Regions from separate parts of the Cellulosimicrobium sp. PMB13 genome, predicted to be linked through region 3. Evidence: riboswitches for the same ligand, from Rfam matches in the RefSeq annotation. Region 3 holds a riboswitch; each other region holds the start of a gene.
What was found. Region 3 has a riboswitch for thiamine pyrophosphate ahead of V5D56_RS13585 (ECF transporter S component). Riboswitches for the same ligand answer to the same signal wherever they lie in the genome.

Region 1 (6,402 bases), 870 kb from region 3:
GGCGCGCACGGTGTCACCGCCGAGGTCGACGAGGGTGTCACCGTGCACCGCCTCGCGGCCCGGTTCCCGGGCGGCTACCCGGTGCATCCCCGCGCCCCCCACCACGTGGCGCGCCTGCTGCGCGAGGCGAGGCCCGACGTCGTGCACCTGCACATGGGCGTCCTGACCCCGTCCACGCAGGCGTCGCTGCGGACGGTCGTCCGGGCGGGTCTGCCCGCGGTGCTGACCGTCCACTCGGTCTGGGGCGGCGCGGAACGGGCGTTCGCCGCGCTCGACCGCGTCGTGCGGTGGTCGCGCTGGCCCGTCCTGTGGTCTGCCGTGAGCGAGCTGACGGCGGCTCCGCTGCGTCGCATCGTGGGCGACCACGGCGAGGTCGCCGTCCTGCACAACGGGCTCGACCTCGACGCGTGGCGCATCCCGCGGACCGAGCGCGGCGAGCGCATGGAGGGGTCCGCCGTCCACGTCGTCGCGGCGACACGCTTCGCCCCGCGCAAGCGCGTGCTCCCGCTCCTCGAGGTCGTCCGGGACGCCGCGGCCCGCGTGCCCGACGGCGCGCTCCACGCCACGATCGCGGGCGACGGTCCGGAGCTCGACACCGCCCGCCGGTTCGTCGCCGAGCACGACCTGCGCGGCGTCGTCTCGCTCCCCGGCCGCCTCACCGCGACCGAGCTCAAGCGCCTCTACGCGCGTGCCGACGTGTTCGCCGCCCCCGCGGTCGAGGAGGCGTTCGGCATCGCCGCGCTGGAGGGCCAGGCCGCGGGGCTCGTCGTCGTGACGCGGTCTCAGTCCGGTGTCGCGGAGCGGCTCACCGACGGCGTCGACGCCCTCCTCGCCGACGACGACGCGGAGTTCACCGACGCGCTCGTCCGCCTGGTCACCGAGGACGACCTGCTCGACCGCATCGTCGCGCACAACCGCGACGTCCCGTCGTCGGCGGGCTGGCCTCGCGTCCTCGCCGACGTCGAGAACGCCTACGCCCGCGCCGCGGAGATCGCGGCACGGGCGTAGGAAGAACGGCTGGACGCCGCCGGGATCACTCCCACTCGATGGTGCCCGGCGGCTTGCTCGTGACGTCGAGCACGACCCGGTTGACCTCGTTCACCTCGTTCGTGATGCGCGTCGAGATGACGGACAGCACGTCGTAGGGCAGACGGGTCCAGTCCGCCGTCATGGCGTCCTCGGAGGACACCGGACGCAGCACGATCGGGTGACCGTAGGTACGGCCGTCGCCCTGAACGCCGACCGACCGCACGTCGGCCAGCAGCACGACGGGGCACTGCCAGATCTCGCGGTCGAGGCCGGCCTTGGTGAGCTCCTCGCGCGCGATCTGGTCGGCGGCGCGCAGCGTCTCGAGACGCTCGGCCGTGACCTCGCCGACGATGCGGATGCCGAGCCCGGGGCCGGGGAAGGGCTGGCGCCAGACGATCTCCTCGGGCACGCCGAGCTCGAGCCCGACGGCACGGACCTCGTCCTTGAACAGCGTGCGCAGCGGCTCGACGAGCGAGAACTGCAGGTCGTCGGGCAGGCCGCCGACGTTGTGGTGGCTCTTGATGTTCGCCGCGCCCTCGCCGCCGCCGGACTCGACGACGTCGGGGTAGAGCGTGCCCTGCACGAGGAACTTGACCTCTTCCCCGTGCGCTCCGGCGTCGGCGACGATGTCGCGCGCGGCGTCCTCGAACACGCGGATGAACTCGCGGCCGATGATCTTGCGCTTGGTCTCCGGGTCGCTGTGGCCCGCGAGCGCGGTGAGGAACCGCTGCTTCGCGTCGACCACCACGAGGTTGACGCCCGTCGACGCGACGAAGTCGCGCTCGACCTGCTCGGCCTCGCCGGCACGCAGAAGGCCGTGGTCGACGAACACGCACGTGAGCTGGTCGCCGACGGCCTTCTGCACGAGCGCGGCCGCGACGGACGAGTCGACGCCGCCGGACAGGCCGCAGATCACGCGGGCGTCGCCGACCTGGGCGCGGATCGCTGCGACCTGGTCCGCGATGACGTTGCCGGGAGTCCACTCGGGGGCCAGGCCCGCGCCGTCGTACAGGAAGTGCTCCAGCACGGTCTGCCCGTGCGCGGAGTGCTTGACCTCCGGGTGCCACTGCACGCCGAACAGCCGACGCGCCCGGTCCTCGAACGCGGCGACGGGCGACCCCGACGACGTCGCCAGGACCTCGAAGCCCTCGGGCGCGCGGTGCACCGCGTCGCCGTGGCTCATCCACGTGGTCTGGTTCTCGGGGGTGTCGGCGAGGAGCACACCGGCCTCGCAGACCGAAACCTCGGTGCCGCCGTACTCGCGCTGGCCGGTCTGGGCGACGTCGCCGCCGAGCGCCGCGGCCATCGCCTGGAAGCCGTAGCAGATGCCCATGACCGGCACGCCGGCCTCGAACAGCGCCGGGTCGACGAACGGCGCGCCGGCCGCGTAGACCGACGACGGCCCCCCGGACAGGATGATCGCGGCCGGGTCCTTCGCGAGCATCTGCTCGACGGTGAAGGTGTGCGGCACGATCTCGGAGTACACCTTGGCCTCGCGCACGCGGCGCGCGATGAGCTGCGCGTACTGGGCGCCGAAGTCGACGACGAGCACAGGGCGCGGCGTCGAGGCGACCTGCGCCGTGGTGGGGTGGTCAGGGGTGGTGGCGGGAGACGTCACCGGTCCAGGATAGTCGCCGCGCAGCGCTCGTCCGGCACACCGCCTCAGGCGCCGGCCCGCTCCTCGATCCGCTCGCGCAGCGCCCGCGCCGCGGTCTCGGGGTCCGAGGCCTCCGTGATCGCCCGCACCACGACGACGCGCGTCGCGCCTGCGTCCAGCACGGCGTCCAGCCGCCCGGCGTCGATCCCGCCGATGGCGAACCACGGCGTCGTGGGGCGGGTCCCGGCGACGTCGCGCAGCAGGTCGAGCCCGACCGCCGCTCGACCGGGCTTCGTCGGTGTCGCCCACAACGGCCCGACGCAGAAGTAGTCGACCTCCGGGTCGGCCTCCGCGGCGGCGGCCTGCTCGGCCGAGTGCGTCGAGCGACCGAGGACGGGCGTCGCCCCGAGCAGCGAGCGGACCGCCCCGACCGGCAGGTCGCGCTGCCCCATGTGCACCACGGGCGCCGCCGTCAGGCCCGCGACGTCGGCCCGGTCGTTGACCGCCCACAGCGCGCCGTGCTCGTCCGCGACGCGCGCCACGAGCTCCTGGAGCTCGAGCTCGCGCGCGACGTCGAGCGACTTGTCCCGGAGCTGGACGACGTCGACCCCGCCCGCGAGCGCCGCGTGCAGGAAGCCCTCGAGGTCGCCGCGCTCCTCGCGCGCGTCGGTGCACAGGTACAGCCGGGCGGCGGCGAGGCGGTCGCGGGCCGCGGTGCCCGGGGTGACGGAGGTCTCGGTGCTCATCCGTCGGAGTGTAGGGGCGGGCGCGCCGCCACGGCCGGTACTGTGGCCGAGAGCACGGGAGCCCCGCACGGGGCTGAGAGGGCGTAGGAGCCGACCGTCGAACCTGATCTGGGTCATGCCAGCGAAGGGAGCGCACATGGACCCCCTGCACGCCGCCGTCCGTCCGGCTCTGGCCGTGGACGCAGAGGCCGACCTGCCCGACGGCGCGCGCGACGTCGTGGTCGTCGGCGGCGGGATCGTGGGTCTCGCCGTGGCCTGGCGCGCCGCGTGCGCGGGCCTGACCGTCACCGTGCTCGACCCCTCCCCCGGCGACGGCGCGACGCACGCCGCGGCGGGGATGCTGGCACCCGTCACGGAGGCCGACTTCGGCGAGGACGACGCCCTCACACTCCACCTGGCGGCGGCGCGCGCGTGGCCGGGGTTCGCCGTCGACCTCGAGCGCGCGACGGGGACGGACGTCGGCCTGCGCACCGCCGGGACGCTCACGGTCGCGTACGACACCGACGACCTCGCGCTCCTGCGCCGCGTGCTCGCGCTGCACGCCGCGCACGGCCTCGACTCGCAGGAGCTCACGCTGGCCGACGCCCGGCGGCGCGAGCCGCACCTCGGGCAGCGCGTCGCGGGCGCCGCGTGGGCGCCGCACGAACACGCCGTCGACCCGCGTGCGACGCACGCCGCGCTGCTCGGAGCGCTCGCAGTGCGCGGTGCTGCCGCACCCGGTGCGGGTCACAGGCTCGGGCCGGGCTCCGCCGTCGTGCGCGCCCGGGCCACCCACCTCGCGCTCGACGCGGCGGGGAGGGTCACGGGCGTGCACGACGACGCGGGCCGGCTCCACCGCGCCGGTGCCGTCGTGCTCGCAGCGGGCTGGGAGTCCGGTGCGCTGGCGTCGGGCGTGCCGGGCGTCGTCGTGCCGGTCCGCCCGGTCAAGGGCCAGACGCTGCGTCTCGACGCGGGGCCTGATCTCGCGCTCGAGCACGTCGTGCGCGGCGTCGTGCAGGGTCGGCCCGTGTACGTCGTGCCGCGCGACCCGGTCCCCGACGGGCAGGGCCACGGCTACGCCGGGCATCGCGAGATCGTGATCGGTGCGACGACCGAGGAGAACCCCGACGACCGTCGCGCGACCGCCGGCGGGGTGTTCGCGCTGCTGCGCGACGCCCGCGCGCTGCTGCCCGGGATCGACGAGGCCGCGATCGTCGACGTCACGCCGCGCGCCCGCCCCGCGACGCCGGACAACCTGCCGCTGATCGGCGCCACGCACGTCCCGGGCCTGCACGTCGCCGCCGGGCACGGCCGCAACGGCGTCCTGCTCGCGCCGCTCACCGCCGAGGCCGTCGTCGCGGGCCTGACGGGCGAGCCCCTGGCCGCCGACGCCGCGGCAGCCCTCGCCGCAGCGCATCCCGACCGCTTCACCGACGCCCCGGTCCGCCCCGCCCGCGCAGTCGGTGCCCTCGCTGCCCCGGGTGCCATCGGTACCCCCGTTACCCCGGGTGCCGTCGGTGCCGAACCCCGAGCTATGGGCTGATCACAGGCTGGAACCGCACACAACCCGGGGTTCGGCACCTACACCGCGCGTCACGGCACCCCGTCGACGACCCCTTCCACCCGGAGAGGATGACCCTCGTGTCCCCCACCCCCGCACCGACCGCGCTCGTCAACGGCGAGCAGTTCCCGCTCGACGCGACCACCGGCGTCGAGGACCTCGTCGCCGCGCTCGTCCCGGCCTACGTGACCGACGGGTCGCCGCAGGGCGTCGCCGTCGCGATCAACGACGCGGTCGTGCCGCGCGGCACGTGGTCGAGCACCGTGGTCGCGCCCGGCGACCGCGTCGAGATCGTCACCGCCGTCCAGGGCGGCTGAAGGAGATGTGCATGCACGCCACCGGTACCACGCACCCGGCCGACCCGGTCCTGCCGACGGACGTCGCGGCGTCGGGCACCTCGGCCCCGGGCACCCCGGACCCGGGGGTCGAGGAACGGGCCGGCGCGCTGCACGACCCCCTGGTCGTCGCCGGGACGGCGATCGGCTCGCGGCTCGTCATGGGCACCGGCGGCGCGGCGAACCTCCTCACGCTGGAGGACGCGCTCGTCGCCTCCGGGACCGCGCTGACGACCGTCGCGATGCGGCGCGTCGCGGTCCGGGCGGGCGGCGACCCGGCCGACGCCGGGATCTGGGGACTGCTCGACCGCCTCGGCATCAGGGCCCTGCCCAACACCGCGGGCTGCTTCTCGGTCCGCGAGGCGGTGCTCACGGCGCACCTCGCGCGCGAGGCGTGCGGGACCGAGTGGGTCAAGCTCGAGGTGATCGCCGACGACGTCACGCTCCTGCCCGACCCGATCGGGCTCGTCGAGGCGGCGGAGCAGCTCGTGCGGGACGGGTTCGTCGTGCTGCCGTACACCAACGACGACCCGATCGTCGCGCGGCGGCTCGAGGACGTCGGCTGCGCGGCCGTCATGCCGCTCGGCGCGCCGATCGGCACCGGGCTGGGCATCCTCAACCCGCGCAACATCGACGCGATCGCGGCCTCGGCGCGCGTGCCGGTGATCCTCGACGCGGGGATCGGGACCGCGTCCGATGCCGCGCTCGCGATGGAGCTCGGATGCGACGGCGTGCTGCTCGCCACCGCGGTCACGCGCGCCGCCGACCCCGTCCGCATGGCCCACGCGATGCGGCTCGCCGTGGAGTCGGGGCGCCTCGCTGCCGGTGCCGGGCGCATCCCGCGCCGCGAGGGCGCGCTCGCGAGCTCGTCGCCGCAGGGCCGCCTCGACCTCGCGCTGTGACCTCCGCGCCCGCGAGATAGAACGGGCCGTCGCGAGATAGCGACCTGCGGCCTGGCGCCCCGCTCGGACGGGTCGTGCGTCGCTATCTGGGCGGGGTGTCGCTATCTCACGGCAAGCTCGGGGAGCAGGGCCGGGACGCCGCCCACGACGGAGCGGGCGTCGACGCCCGCGGCGCGCGCGACGTCGGCCACGCGGGCCGACCGCGCACCCATCGCGCACACGACGACGACGGGCCGGTCGGTCGGGAGGTCGG
Region 2 (6,402 bases), 160 kb from region 3:
GGTGGGCGATCCTCGAGACGAACGTCCGCGGGCCGTTCCTGCTCGCGCGCACCGTGGTCCCGGGCATGATCGCGCGGGGCGGCGGCCGCGTCGTCGACCTCAACAGCGGCGCGGGCTCGCACGACATGGTCGGTGCGAGCGCGTACAACGCGAGCAAGACGGCGCTCCTGCGCCTCGGCGCGAACCTGCACCGCTCGGGGTACGACCGGGGGCTGCGCACGTTCGAGGTCGCGCCCGGCGTCGTGCAGACGGACATGACGGGCTCGATGGTCATGCACCAGGGACGCACGGAGTGGACCCCGGTCGAGCGCACGGTCGAGATGGTCGTCGCGATCGCCGGGGGCGGGCTCGACGCGTTCTCCGGGTCGTTCGTCCGCGTCACGCACGACTCGCCCGCCTCGCTGCAGGCCGCGCTCGACGACGCCGCCCGGGACGAGCGTGTGGTGCCCGGCCCGGACGGTCGCCGGCTGCGCGTGACGCGCTGGGGCGACGACGACCCGATGCCCGGCGAGCTGCCCGCCCGCTGACGGCTGTACGCAAGGTCACCCACGGATTAGTTGAATGTTCACCTAACAATCCGGGATGCTCTTCTGGACACTCGACCAACACCGTGCCATTCGACGCGGTCGCGGCTCGACAGGACCTCCGGAGGGCGACGGATGACCAGCACACGACCGGTGCGGCAGTGGAACGGGATGACCGTCCCCGACGCGGGCACGTACGTCCTCGACGAGGCGCACAAGCGCGTCGGGTTCGCCGGGCAGCACATGATGGTCTCGCCCGTGCGCGGCGAGTTCACGAGGGCGAGCGCGACGATCCTCGTCGGGGAGGACCCGCTCGCTTCGGCCGTGTCAGCGAGCATCGACTCCGCGAGCCTCACGACGCACAACGCCGACCGGGACGTGCACCTGCACAGCGCCGACTTCCTCGACGTCGAGACCTACCCGACGCTCGATTTCCGCAGCACCGGCGTCCGCTGGCAGGGGAGCCAGGACGACGCCATCCTCGCGTGGGCGCGGCTGCGCAACCGGTCGCCGGAGCGCGCCACCGTCGCGACGGAGCGCACCGCTCCGGCCGAGGCCGGGCACTTCGTCGTGAGCGGCCTGCTGACGATCCGCGACGTCACCCACCCGATCGACCTGAGGATGCGCTACGGCGGCGCGCGTCGCGACCCGTACGGACGCGACATCTTCGGCTTCCACGCCACGGGCGAGTTCGACCGCGAGGACTACGGACTCGTCTGGAACGTGATCCTCGAGACCGGCGGGTTCCTCGTCGGCAAGAAGGTGTCGCTCGAGATCGCGGGCGAGGCGATCCACCAGGAGTGAGGACGGACGGCGCGTCGCGACGGCGTGCCGCACCGCTAGCATGAGCGGACCGACACGGGGTGCCCTGGGACAGGGCTGAGATCACACCCGTCGAACCTGATCTAGCTCGTACTAGCGAAGGGATGTCCGGCGATGACGCTCGCCTCCACGACCTCACCTGCCCCGCGGCCCTCGCGTCCGCGCGTCCTCTCGGTCGCCGGGACGGACCCGACCGGCGGTGCGGGCATCCAGGCCGACCTCAAGGCGTTCTGCGCGCACGGCGCGTACGGCATGGCGGTGACGACCGCGCTCGTCGCGCAGAACACGCACGGCGTCCGGTCCGTGCACGTCCCGGGTCCGGTGTTCCTGCGCGAGCAGCTCGACGCGGTCTCCGACGACGTCCAGATCGACGCGGTGAAGATCGGGATGGTGGCGGACGCCGCGAACGCGCGCGAGATCGCGTCGTGGCTCGACGACCTCGGTGCCTTCCGCCGTGGCGCCGGGGAGCGCGCCCCGTACGTCGTGCTCGACCCGGTCATGGTCGCCACCTCGGGCCACCGCCTGCTGGACGCCGGCGCCGAGCAGGGAGTGCGCGACCTCGCGGCGCGCGCCGACGTCGTCACGCCGAACCTGCCCGAGCTCGCCGTCCTCGCCGGGACGCCGGTCGCGACGACGTGGGACGAGGCGCTCGGGCAGGCGCGCGCGTTCGTCGCGGCGAGCGGGACGGCGGTCCTGCTCAAGGGCGGGCACCTCACCGGCGCGACGTCACCCGACGCCCTCGTGGAGCCCGGCTCTGCGGACGGCGGCGCGGGTCGCGTGACGACGTTCGACGCCGAACGCGTCGACACGCCGCACACGCACGGCACCGGGTGCTCGCTCTCCGCGGCGCTCGCGGCGCTGCGCCCGCAGCGCGCGGGCTGGCCGGAGGCGGCGCGCGACGCGAAGGAGTGGCTCACCGGGGCGCTGCGCGCAGGGGTAGCGCTGCAGGTCGGGTCGGGACGCGGACCGGTCGACCACCTGTACGCGACCTCACCGGTCGACGTGCCGGTCGAGGTGCAGGCTGCCGGCTCCGCCGCGTCTCAGGCGCGCGCGACCTCGGTCCCGGTCGGGTAGACGCACTCCGTGCCGGGCGGCCACCACCGCCAGCGTGAGTCGACCTGGCTCGCGGCGACCCCCTCCGGCCGTTCGGCGACGCACCGGTCCTCGCCCTGCCGGACGCCGACCGTCAGGTAGTACACGACGAGCACCCCGGTGAACAGGACGGCCAGCACCGTCACCGCCCGGCGCAGCGCGGGGGAGGGGCCGCCGTCGGACCCGTCCTCCTCCCCGGGCCGCGCCGGGACCCAGTCCCAGCTCATGCCTCCTGCTCCGGGGTGCCCGACGCCGCGGCGTCGGGCACGAGCAGCACCTTGCCCGTGGTGGCGCGCCCCTCGAGCGCGCGGTGCGCCTCGGCGGCCTCGGCGAGCGGGAAGGTGGCCCCGACCCGCACCCGCAGCGTGCCGCCGGCGACAGCGCCGAGCACCTCCGTCGCCCGTTCGACGAGCTCGGAGCGCGTCGCCGTGTGGTCGGCCAGCTTCGGTCGTGTGAGGAAGACCGACCCCGCGGCGTTGAGCCGCTGCGGGTCGACGGGCGGCACCTGGCCGGAGGACCCGCCGAACAGCACGAGCGTCGCCCGGCGGCGCAGCGACGCGAGGGACGCGTCGAACGTGTCCTTGCCGACCGAGTCGTACACCGCGGCGACACCCTCACCACCGGTGAGACCATGCACGATCTCGGGGAGGTCGTGCGACAGGTCCCCGAGCGCGGTGTACTCGATCACGTGCTCGGCGCCCGCGCCGCGCGACAGCTCGGCCTTCTCCGGCGTCGAGACCGTCGAGATCACGTGCCCACCGCGAGCCACGATCATCTGGGTGAGGAGCAGCCCGACCCCGCCGGCGCCCGCGTGCACGAGGACGCGGTCACCGGGACGCACCGGGTACGACGACGTGCACAGGTAGTGCGCCGTGAGGCCCTGCAGCGCGACGGCGGTCGCGTCCTCGAACGTCACGGCGTCGGGCACGGGCAGCGCCTCGCGCGCCGCGACGACCACGAGGTCCGCATACGAGCCCGGCGCCTCCGTCCACACGACGCGGTCGCCCACGGCGAAGTCCTCGACTCCCTCGCCGACCGCCACCACCTCGCCCGCACCCTCGCTGCCCACGACGTGCGGGTACTCCATCGCGTACACGCCTGAGCGCTTGTACGTGTCGATGAAGTTGACCCCCGCGACCGCCGCACGGACGAGGAGCTGCCCCGGTCCCGGCGTCGGGTCGGGCAGCTCGCGGTACTCAAGGACGTCAGGGCCACCCGCCTCGCGGGCCACGATCGCGTGCATGAGGCCCAGCCTAGGCGGGGCGTGGGCTCGGCTCGGGTCAGGGCCCTCGTGGGTGCGTCGGGTGGGCGGATCTCGTGGTCGGGCTGGGTGGCCGGGGCGGCTGACGTGCTCGGGCTGCCGCGCCGTCACCACGGCCCGTCGGCTCGCCTTCTAGGAGCGCGGCTCTGACGCCCTTCGCACATCACCCGCCCCGCCCGGCGCCGTCTCGCCTCGGGTGTCCCTCGCCTCACGACGTCCGACCCGGTCGCGATCGCCGGCGGGACCGCGCGGTGCGGAGTGGTGACGGGCAGGACGAGCGGTGGGGTCGGGCCGTGCGCGAAGGGCGTAGAAGCGCGCGCGAGGACGTGAGGTGGCAGACCACGGTGACGGCGCGCCAGCCCGAGCGCACGGGGCGACTCCTCCGCGGGCGCAACCAGAACGCGCCAGCCCGAGCGCACGGTGCGAGTCCTCCGCGGGCGCAGCCAGAGCGCGCCCGCACGAGCGCACGGCGCGATGTATAACTATGTATAGTGATGCATATGACGATCACAGTGGCGGTCGCCGGGGCGTCCGGGTACGCGGGCGGGGAGATGCTCCGGCTGCTCGCCGGGCACCCCGACGTGGAGATCGGCGCCGTGACGGCGCACAGCAACGCGGGCACGCTGCTCGGGACGCACCAGCCGCACCTGCGATCCCTCGCCGACCGCGTGCTGCTGCCGACGAGCGTCGAGCACCTGGTGGGCCACGACGTCGTCGTGCTCGCGCTGCCGCACGGCGCGTCGGGTGAGATCGCCGCGCAGCTGCCCGACGACGTGCTCGTCCTCGACCTCGGTGCGGACCACCGGCTGGAGTCCGCCGCGGACTGGGAGCAGTTCTACGGCTCGGAGCACGCGGGCACGTGGCCCTACGGGCTCCCGGAGCTCCTGCTCACGCAGAGCCCGGGGGCTGGCGCCACGGAGACGCGTCAGCGCGAGCGGCTCGCCGGTGCGCGACGGATCGCCGTGCCGGGTTGCAACGTCACCGCGGTGACGCTCGGTCTCCAGCCCGGCGTCGCGGCGGGTCTCGTCGACGCGTCGGACGTCGTCGCGGTGCTGGCCGTGGGGTACTCGGGCGCCGGGAAGGCGCTCAAGCCGCACCTGCTCGCGTCGGAGGGGCTGGGTTCGGCACAGCCGTACGCCGTGGGCGGGAGCCACCGGCACGTCCCGGAGATCGTGCAGAACCTGCGCGCGGCGGGAGCACCGGCGGTGCGCGTCTCGTTCACGCCGACGCTCGTGCCGATGGCGCGCGGGATCCTGGCGACGGTATCGGCGCCGCTGTCTCGCGACGTCGCGGACCTCGGTCCTGCGGACGTCGACGCGCGGGTCCGCCAGGCGTGGGACGACGCGTACGTGGGGGAGCCGTTCGTGCAGGTGCTGCCCGAGGGCCAGTGGCCGAGCACGGCGATGACCCTCGGCGCCAACACGGCGCTCGTCCAGGTGGTCGTCGACCACGCCGCAGGCCGCGTCGTCACCGTCACGGCGATCGACAACCTCGTCAAGGGCACCGCGGGCGCCGCGGTGCAGTCCATGAACATCGCGCTCGGCCTGCCGCAGACGGCGGGCCTCACCACCGAGGGAGTTGCCCCGTGACCGTGACGTCGCCCCAGGGCTTCCGGGCCGCCGGCGTGGCAGCCGGGCTCAAGTCGACCGGCGCGCAGGACGTCGCACTGGTCGTCAACGACGGTCCGCTCGACGTCGCCGCCGCCGTCCTCACGAGCAACCGCGTGTTCGCCGCGCCGGTCGCGTGGACGCGTCAGGCCGTGAGCGACGGGCGCGCGACCGCCGTCGTCCTGAACTCGGGCGGCGCCAACGCGTGCACCGGGCCGGAGGGCTTCGCCGACACGCACCGCACCGCCGAGCACGTCGCCGACGTGCTGTCGACCTCCGCGGGCGACGTTCTCGTGTGCTCGACCGGCCTCATCGGCGTCCGGCTGCCCATGCCGGAGCTGCTCGCCGGGATCGACGCGGCGGTCGTCGCGCTCGACGACCCGTCCTCGGCGACGACGGGCGGCGGTGACGCGGCGCTCGCGATCATGACGACGGACACCGTCCCCAAGACGGTCGAGGTCGTGCGCGAGGGGTCGGCGCCCGGCTCGCTCGACGGCGGGGCGACCTGGTCGGTCGGCGGCATGGCCAAGGGTGCGGGCATGCTCGCGCCGGGTCTCGCGACGATGCTCTCGGTCCTCACGACCGACGCCGTCGTCGACGCCGAGACGGCAGACGCCGCGCTGCGCGCCGCGACCCGGACGACGTTCGACCGGGTCGACTCCGACGGGTGCATGTCGACCAACGACACCGTGATCCTGCTCGCCTCGGGTGCGTCCGGGGTCGAGGTGACGCCCGCCGAGCTCACCGACGCGCTCACCGAGGCGTGCGCCTCGCTCGCGCGCCAGCTCGTCGCCGACGCCGAGGGCGCGAGCCACGAGGTCGCCGTCACGGTCGTGAACGCCTCCGACGAGGACGCGGCCGTCGCGGTCGCCCGCGCGGTCACGCGCTCGAACCTGTTCAAGACCGCGATCTTCGGCAACGACCCGAACTGGGGCCGCATCGTCTCCGCCGTGGGCACGGTGCCCGAGGACGTCGCGCCCTTCGACGCGCTCGCGCTGGACGTCAGCGTCAACGGTGTCCAGGTCTGCCGGGCGGGAGGCGTGGGCGAGCCCCGCGAGCTCGTCGACCTCGCCGCCGGCCGCGAGGTGCGCGTGGA
Region 3 (6,402 bases):
GCCCGAGCACCAGGAGGGCGGCGACGGCGAGGACGTAGCCGATCGCGGGCGTCACGGGGTCCGTCACGAGCAGAGCCGCCGTCGACAGCGCGAGCACCGTCGCGAGCTTCACGGTCGGGTTCCACCGGGCGAGCGGGCTCATGCGTGCACCGCCGGGACGCGGGCGCGGCCGGGCCGCGAGCCGGAGGCGAGGGCGTCGTCGAGCGCCCGGACGAGCGCGCGCAGCCCGACCCCCCGGCCGCGTCCCGTGCGCGCCCACCACTCGAGCAGCGGCGGCCGGGCGAGCCGTCCACCGGCGCACAGCGCGTCGTCGGCGAGCACGGCCGACGTCTCGCGGTCCGCGACGACCTCGCCGTCGACGACGACGGCCACGCGGTCGGCGATCCGCGCGACGAGGGTCAGGTCGTGCGTGACGAGCGCGACGGCGCCCCCGCGGTCGGCGAGGTCCCGCAGGACGCGGCCGGACGCGTCGGCCTGGGCGCGGTCGAGGCCGAAGGTCGGCTCGTCCGCGAGCAGGACCGGGGGATCGAGCACGGTCGCGGTCGCGAGGGACAACCGGCGCTGCTCGCCGCCGGAGAGGCGGAACGGGTTCGCGTCGGCGAGGTGGCCGAGCCCGTACGCCGCGAGCGTCCGCGCGACGCGCTCGTCGAGGTCCGGGACGCCGGCGAGCCGCGGTGACCAGGCGACCTCGTCGCGGACGGTCCGCGCGAGGAGCTGGTGCTCGGGGTCCTGGAAGACCATCGCGACGGGCGTCGGTCCGGCCACGGTGAGCGTGCCGGATCGCGGTTCCAGCCCGGCGAGCCCGCGCAGCAGCGTGGACTTCCCGCTCCCGTTGGGCCCGACGACGGCGAGCACCTCACCGGCGCGCAGGTCGAGGTCGACGTCGTGCACGACCGGCGCCCCGGACCGGGTCACCGTGAACGAGCGGGCACGGAGCGCGACGCGTGCTGGGCCGTCGGCCGACGGGGCGGTGGGCGACGCGGCGGCGAGGTCGACGAGCCAGGTGTCGGTGACGTCGGAGCCGAGGGGGCCGGGTGCGCCGGCCGCCTCGAGCACGACGTCGAGAGGGAGCCAGCAGCCGAGCTCCACGAGCCGCTGCGCGTGCTCGCGCAGCACGACGCGGGTGGGGCCGTGCGCGACGACGCGTCCGGCGTCGTCGAGCACGAGCGTGGCGCCCGGCAGGTCGCCGAGCTCGTCGAGGCGGTGCTCGACCACGACGACGGTGCGGCGCCGCGCCGCGCCGTCGGCGGGGAGGGAGCCGTGGGCCAGCCGCGAGACCACGCCGCCGACCTCGCGGGCGCCCGCGGGGTCGAGGAGCGCGGTGGGCTCGTCCAGGACGAGCACCGCGGGATCGGTGACGAGCGCGGCGGCGAGCGCGACGCGCTGCGCCTCGCCGCCGGACAGCGCGTGGGTCGACCGTGCGCGCAGGTGCGTGGCCCCCACCGCGGCGAGGGCGTGCGCGGATCGCTCGTCGATCGTGGCGGGGTCGGCGGCCCGGTTCTCGAGAGCGAAGCGCAGCTCGTCCTCGACGCGGCCGAGGCACAGCTGGTCGCCGGGGCTCTGCTGCACGAGACCGACGTCCGCGGCCAGGCGCGCCACGGCGACCTCGCGCGGATCGTGGCCCGCGACCTCCACGTCGCCGGTCACGTGGCCGGGCAGCGTGTGCGGGACGACGCCGGTGAGCACGCGCAGCAGCGTCGACTTGCCGCACCCGGACGGTCCGACGACGAGCAGCCCGGTCCCCTCGGCGACGTCCACGCTCACGTCGTCGAGGACGGGGACGCCGTCGTGACCGACGCCGACGGACAGGCTCCGCGTCCGTACGGCCACGGTCCCCGGTGCCGCTGGACGTCGGCCGGTCTCAGCCACGGCGCGACTCGATCGCGAACGCGTCGAGGACGCCGGTGCGCGCGAGCGCGTCGCCGAGCAGGCGCGCCGCGATCCCGCACAGCAGCACGCACGACACGACCTGGATGCCGAGCCGGAGCGTCGCGTAGTCCTGCCCGAGCCACCCGAACCGGACCGCGTTGAACGCGTACGTGACGAGAGCAGCGCTCACGCCGGACGCGACGAAGACCCACCACCCGTAGCGGCGGTAGCGCGTGAGGGCGAAGGGCAGCTCGGCTCCCGCACCCTGCACGAGCCCGACGAGCAGCAGGAGCGGTCCGGCGGGCGAGGCGAGGAACACGACCTCGACGAGCGCGGCGAGCGTCTCGGTGAGGATCCCGACGCCCGGCTTGCGCACGATGTACGTCGCGAGCGGTCCGACGACGATCCAGGCGCCGGCGAGCACGTTCGCGGCGAGGTCGGCGAGCGGTCCCATCGCCAGCTGGAGCGGCGCCCAGAGCTGGACGAAGGCCCAGTACACGAAGCCGAACACGACGCCGAGGACCGCGACGAGCACGGTCTCGTGGAGCGTCAGGCCGCGGCGCCGTCGGGGCGCTCCTGGCCCGGGCGTGACGGGTCGTGCGGTGGGTCGTGCGGTGGGCCGTGTCGTGGGTCGTGCGGTGGGCTCGGTCATGCGGGTCCCTTCGTCGGGCCGCGACGGGTGCACGACGGCGCGTCCCGACCCTCTGCGCGCGCACGTGCCCCGCTGCACGGCCGTGCGGACCCGTGCGGGCGCGTGCGGGCGCAGGGGACGGTGACGTCGGCCCTGCTCCCTTCGCTGGTACGAACCAGATCAGGTTCCACGGGTCTGCCGGTGGGACACGGATGTCCGGCCGGCACTCTCAGCGCTCGTGCGCTCCCCGGGGGCGTTCGGGCCGACCCTAGGGCCTCCTCCTCGCGAGGACAATCCCGTCGTCTCACGGTGCGGGACGCGTCGCCCGGTCCTCGGCGAGCGGTGTGAGAGGGTGCGACCGGCGAGACGCGCGGGGACGGTCGGTACCGACCGGCGCTCGGGCGGGCGCGTCGCGGACGACCCCGGCCGGGCGACCGGACGCCGGGGGTGGTCCAGATCTCCGACGACGAAGGAGCACGATGAGCGAGGACAACGACCCCGGGCTGGTCGCCGAGCTGGACCGCCTCGACCAGGCGGTCAGGGCAGCGCCCGCCGGCGACACGACGGCGCAGATCGCGCTGTGGCGGCAGACGACCCGCTTGACGACGTGGTTCTTCATCGCGCGAGGCTCCGCCGACCGGCCCAGTCCCTACGGCGTCGCGTCGGCGCAGGGGCCGATGATCTGTCTCTACAGCAGCGCCGCTCGCGCGCGCGAGGCCGCTCGTGCCCTGGGCCTGGTCGGCGCGGAGGGTGACGAGGCGCCGCTGATCGGCGTGCCGGTGCCGGCGGCGATCGACTATCTCGCCTCGTTCGGTGCCGTCGGCGTGGTCGGTGTGACGCTGGACCACCCGCGGATCGGTCACCACGTCCCGCTGGCGAACCTCGCCGTGCTCAAGGGGTGGGCGGACGAGGCGACGCGGTGAGCGAGGTCGACGACGCGGTCGAGCGGAGCCTGGACCTCGCCTGGGAGCTCTTCGCGGCCCAGCCGACGCATCCTCGGGTCGCCGAGCTCGCGCTGCAGGTGCTCGCCGCCCAGCCCGAGCGCAGCGGCGTGTCCCTGCTGCTCGGCAGCCACCGTGAGGTCTGTGGCGAGACCGACGCGGCCCGGCGCCTCTACCTCGACGTCGCCGGGCGTCGCGACGCTCAGTTCGTCAACGCGGCCCGCGCGCTGAGGCACCTGGCGTTCGCCGAGGACGACCACCCCGAGGCGCTGCGGTGGGCGAACACGGTGCTGCGAGAGGACCACGAGCAGTGGGACGACTGGATGGAGCTCGGGGCCGCACTGGCGCTCGGCGGCGAGCACGAGTCCGGCTGGTCCCAGCTCGACGACGCGGTCGAGCGGTGCGCGCGGACGGCGCCGGACGAGCTGCCCCGGGCGCTCGGGCAGCGCGCCGTGCACCTGCTGCGGACCTACGCGCCGGTCGACCGGTTCGTCCGCGCGGCCGAGGAGGCGATCCGGGCCGAGGCGGCGAGCCCCTGGGTCGCGCTCATGCTGGGGTGGGCCTACCTCCTGCAGTACCGCTTCGACGACGCCGAGCGGCTCGGGCTGCGCCTCCTCCGGGAGAACCCGACCGAGGACCTGTTCCAGAACCTGGTGGGGACCGCCCGGACGCTGCAGGGAGTCGTCGAGAACGCCGACGCGGAGGGTTACACCCTCGAGGACATCCGTCGCTCCGGGGTGCTCGAGACGGCGTGGCGCGAGCTCCGTGACCAGGAGCTCGGCACCGACCTGCGCTCCGCTCTCGCCGCGCTGGACCAGGTGATGCCCGCGGACCTGCGCGCGACGCTGCGACCCGGCGCGTCGTTCGGCGACGAGGCGGAGACCGAGCACATCGGCGCGATGGCCGCCGAGGCGCTCCTGACCTGGCACGACGGTCAGCGGCCCGGCTCCGGTGCTGTGTGGGGTCAGGCCGAGCCGTTCCGCCTGATGTCGGCGGCGGAGGTCGTCGCCCTGTGCACGGAGATCGAGGCGGACCCCGCGGCCCATCCGGACTGGCCCGAGGACGAGGCGGGGGAGCAGGTGATGACCGACGACGCCGGGGCCTACCTCGTGGTCGTCGCGTTCGGAGCGCTGGTCAGGCGTCGCCCCGGGTACCCCGAAGAGGCCGTCGCGCCGTCGATGGCCGACTGGGTCTGGGACCGCGTGGCCGAGCTCGGGGGCCGCGACCCGCGCCCGACCCCCGTGCGGGACCGAGGGTCCGCTCCGGCGCCTTGACACGAGTTCGAACACCTGTTCGAATCAGGGGGTGAGGTGGGACGGACAAGCGATCGGCGCGGACGACGGCGCGCTCCCGGGGCTGGAGCGCGTGGGCCTCGTGCGCAGCGTGCGCACGCCCGAGTTCGCGGGGATCACGTTCCACGAGGTGACGGCGAAGAGCGCGCTGTCGAAGGTGCCCGCGATGTCGCGCATGCCGTTCCGCTGGACGGTCAACCCGTACCGCGGGTGCAGCCACGCCTGCTCGTACTGCCTGAGCCCGCAGACACCGGTGCTCCTCGCCGACGGGACGCAGCGGCCCGCCGGCGAGCTCCAGGTGGGTGACGAGATCGTCGGCACCCAGGCGCACGGCGCCTACCGGCGGTACGTCCGCACCCGCGTGCTCGACCGCTGGACCACGCGCAAGCGCGCCTACCGGGTGACGCTCGCCGACGGTACCCGGCTCGTCGCGAGCGCCGACCACCGCTTCCTCACCGAGCGGGGCTGGCGCCACGTGGTCGCCGGCGCGGGCCACCGCGCCCACCTCGCGCTCGGGGACGTCCTCGTCGGCCCGGGACGGAGCGGGTTGCGGGACCTCGCCGCCACGGCTGCGGCGGACGAGGGTCCCGGCGCCTCGCCCCTCCTCGGGCGGGACGTCACCGGCGGCGACGCCCTGCGCGTCGAGTCGCTCGAGGCGCTCGGCGGCGCGGACGACCTCGTCGAGCTCGTCGACATCACGACGGGAACGCGCGACTTCGTCGCGGCCGGAGTCGTCTCGCACAACTGCTTCGCGCGCCCCACCCACCAGTACCTCGACCTCGACGCGGGCGACGACTTCGACCGCGAGGTCGTCGTCAAGGTCAACGTCGACGAGGTGCTGCGCGCCGAGCTGGCCAAGCGGACGTGGACGCACGAGCCCGTCGCGCTCGGGACGAACACCGACCCCTACCAGCGCGCGGAGGGCCGGTACCGGCTCATGCCGGGGATCGTCTCGGCGCTCGCGGACTCCGGCACGCCGCTGTCGATCCTCACCAAGGGCACGCTGCTGCGCCGCGACCTGCCGCTGCTCGTCGACGCGGCGTCACGCGTCGAGGTCGGGATCGGGGTGTCGCTCGCGCTGCTCGACCCCGACCTCCAGGCGTCCGTCGAGCCCGGGACGCCCAGCCCCCGGGCACGCCTCGACCTGATCCGCGCGATCCGCGAGGCCGGGCTGCCGTGCGGGGTCATGGTCGCCCCCGTGCTCCCGTGGCTCACGGACTCCACGCGCGCGCTCACCGACCTCCTCGACGCGGTCAAGGACGCGGGTGCCACCGGCGTCACCGTGCTCCCGCTGCATCTCAAGCCGGGGACGCGCGAGTGGTTCATGGCCTGGCTCGCGCGCGAGCACCCGCGCCTCGTCCCCGGGTACGAACGGGTCTACGACCGTGGCACGTACGCGTCCAAGGCCTACCGGTCCTGGCTGTGGGACCGTGTGCGCCCCATGCTCGAGACGCGGGGCTTCGCCGTCTCGGGCCACCGTGGCCCGTCGGGCGTCGAGGGTCGCTACCGGCGCGGCGAGCTCGGCGGGCTCGGTGCCGCCGAGCCGCCCGTCGACGGTGCGTACCCCCGCGGCAGCCTCGCCCGCCCGGCCGACCCGTCGGCGGCCGGAGGAGCGCTCGCCGGCATGCCGGTCGACGGCGGAGCGCTCGACCTCGCGGGCGGCGGCGTG

Region 1: linked by a shared signal. The riboswitch ahead of thiO (glycine oxidase ThiO) and the one ahead of V5D56_RS13585 (ECF transporter S component) in region 3 are both predicted to bind thiamine pyrophosphate.
Region 2: linked by a shared signal. The riboswitch ahead of thiD (bifunctional hydroxymethylpyrimidine kinase/phosphomethylpyrimidine kinase) and the one ahead of V5D56_RS13585 (ECF transporter S component) in region 3 are both predicted to bind thiamine pyrophosphate.

Annotation. Positions count from the first base shown of each region.
Region 1 covers NZ_CP145910.1:2,151,014-2,157,415, reverse strand. The annotation lists gene V5D56_RS09840 (glycosyltransferase family 4 protein) at 1-1,008, shown strand, start outside; gene guaA (glutamine-hydrolyzing GMP synthase) at 1,034-2,647, opposite strand; gene thiE (thiamine phosphate synthase) at 2,692-3,372, opposite strand; TPP riboswitch at 3,417-3,519, shown strand; gene thiO (glycine oxidase ThiO) at 3,509-4,894, shown strand; gene thiS (sulfur carrier protein ThiS) at 4,993-5,229, shown strand; gene V5D56_RS09815 (thiazole synthase) at 5,241-6,149, shown strand; gene V5D56_RS09810 (ThiF family adenylyltransferase) at 6,251-6,402, opposite strand, start outside.
Region 2 covers NZ_CP145910.1:2,856,703-2,863,104, forward strand. The annotation lists gene V5D56_RS12830 (SDR family oxidoreductase) at 1-527, shown strand, start outside; gene V5D56_RS12835 (YceI family protein) at 660-1,328, shown strand; TPP riboswitch at 1,374-1,468, shown strand; gene thiD (bifunctional hydroxymethylpyrimidine kinase/phosphomethylpyrimidine kinase) at 1,461-2,420, shown strand; gene V5D56_RS12845 (hypothetical protein) at 2,387-2,665, opposite strand; gene V5D56_RS12850 (quinone oxidoreductase family protein) at 2,662-3,681, opposite strand; gene argC (N-acetyl-gamma-glutamyl-phosphate reductase) at 4,194-5,288, shown strand; gene argJ (bifunctional glutamate N-acetyltransferase/amino-acid acetyltransferase ArgJ) at 5,285-6,402, shown strand, end outside.
Region 3 covers NZ_CP145910.1:3,018,585-3,024,986, forward strand. The annotation lists gene V5D56_RS13575 (energy-coupling factor transporter transmembrane component T family protein) at 1-142, opposite strand, end outside; gene V5D56_RS13580 (ABC transporter ATP-binding protein) at 139-1,869, opposite strand; gene V5D56_RS13585 (ECF transporter S component) at 1,862-2,521, opposite strand; TPP riboswitch at 2,639-2,760, opposite strand; gene V5D56_RS13590 (hypothetical protein) at 2,980-3,423, shown strand; gene V5D56_RS13595 (hypothetical protein) at 3,420-4,715, shown strand; gene V5D56_RS13600 (Rv2578c family radical SAM protein) at 4,747-6,402, shown strand, end outside.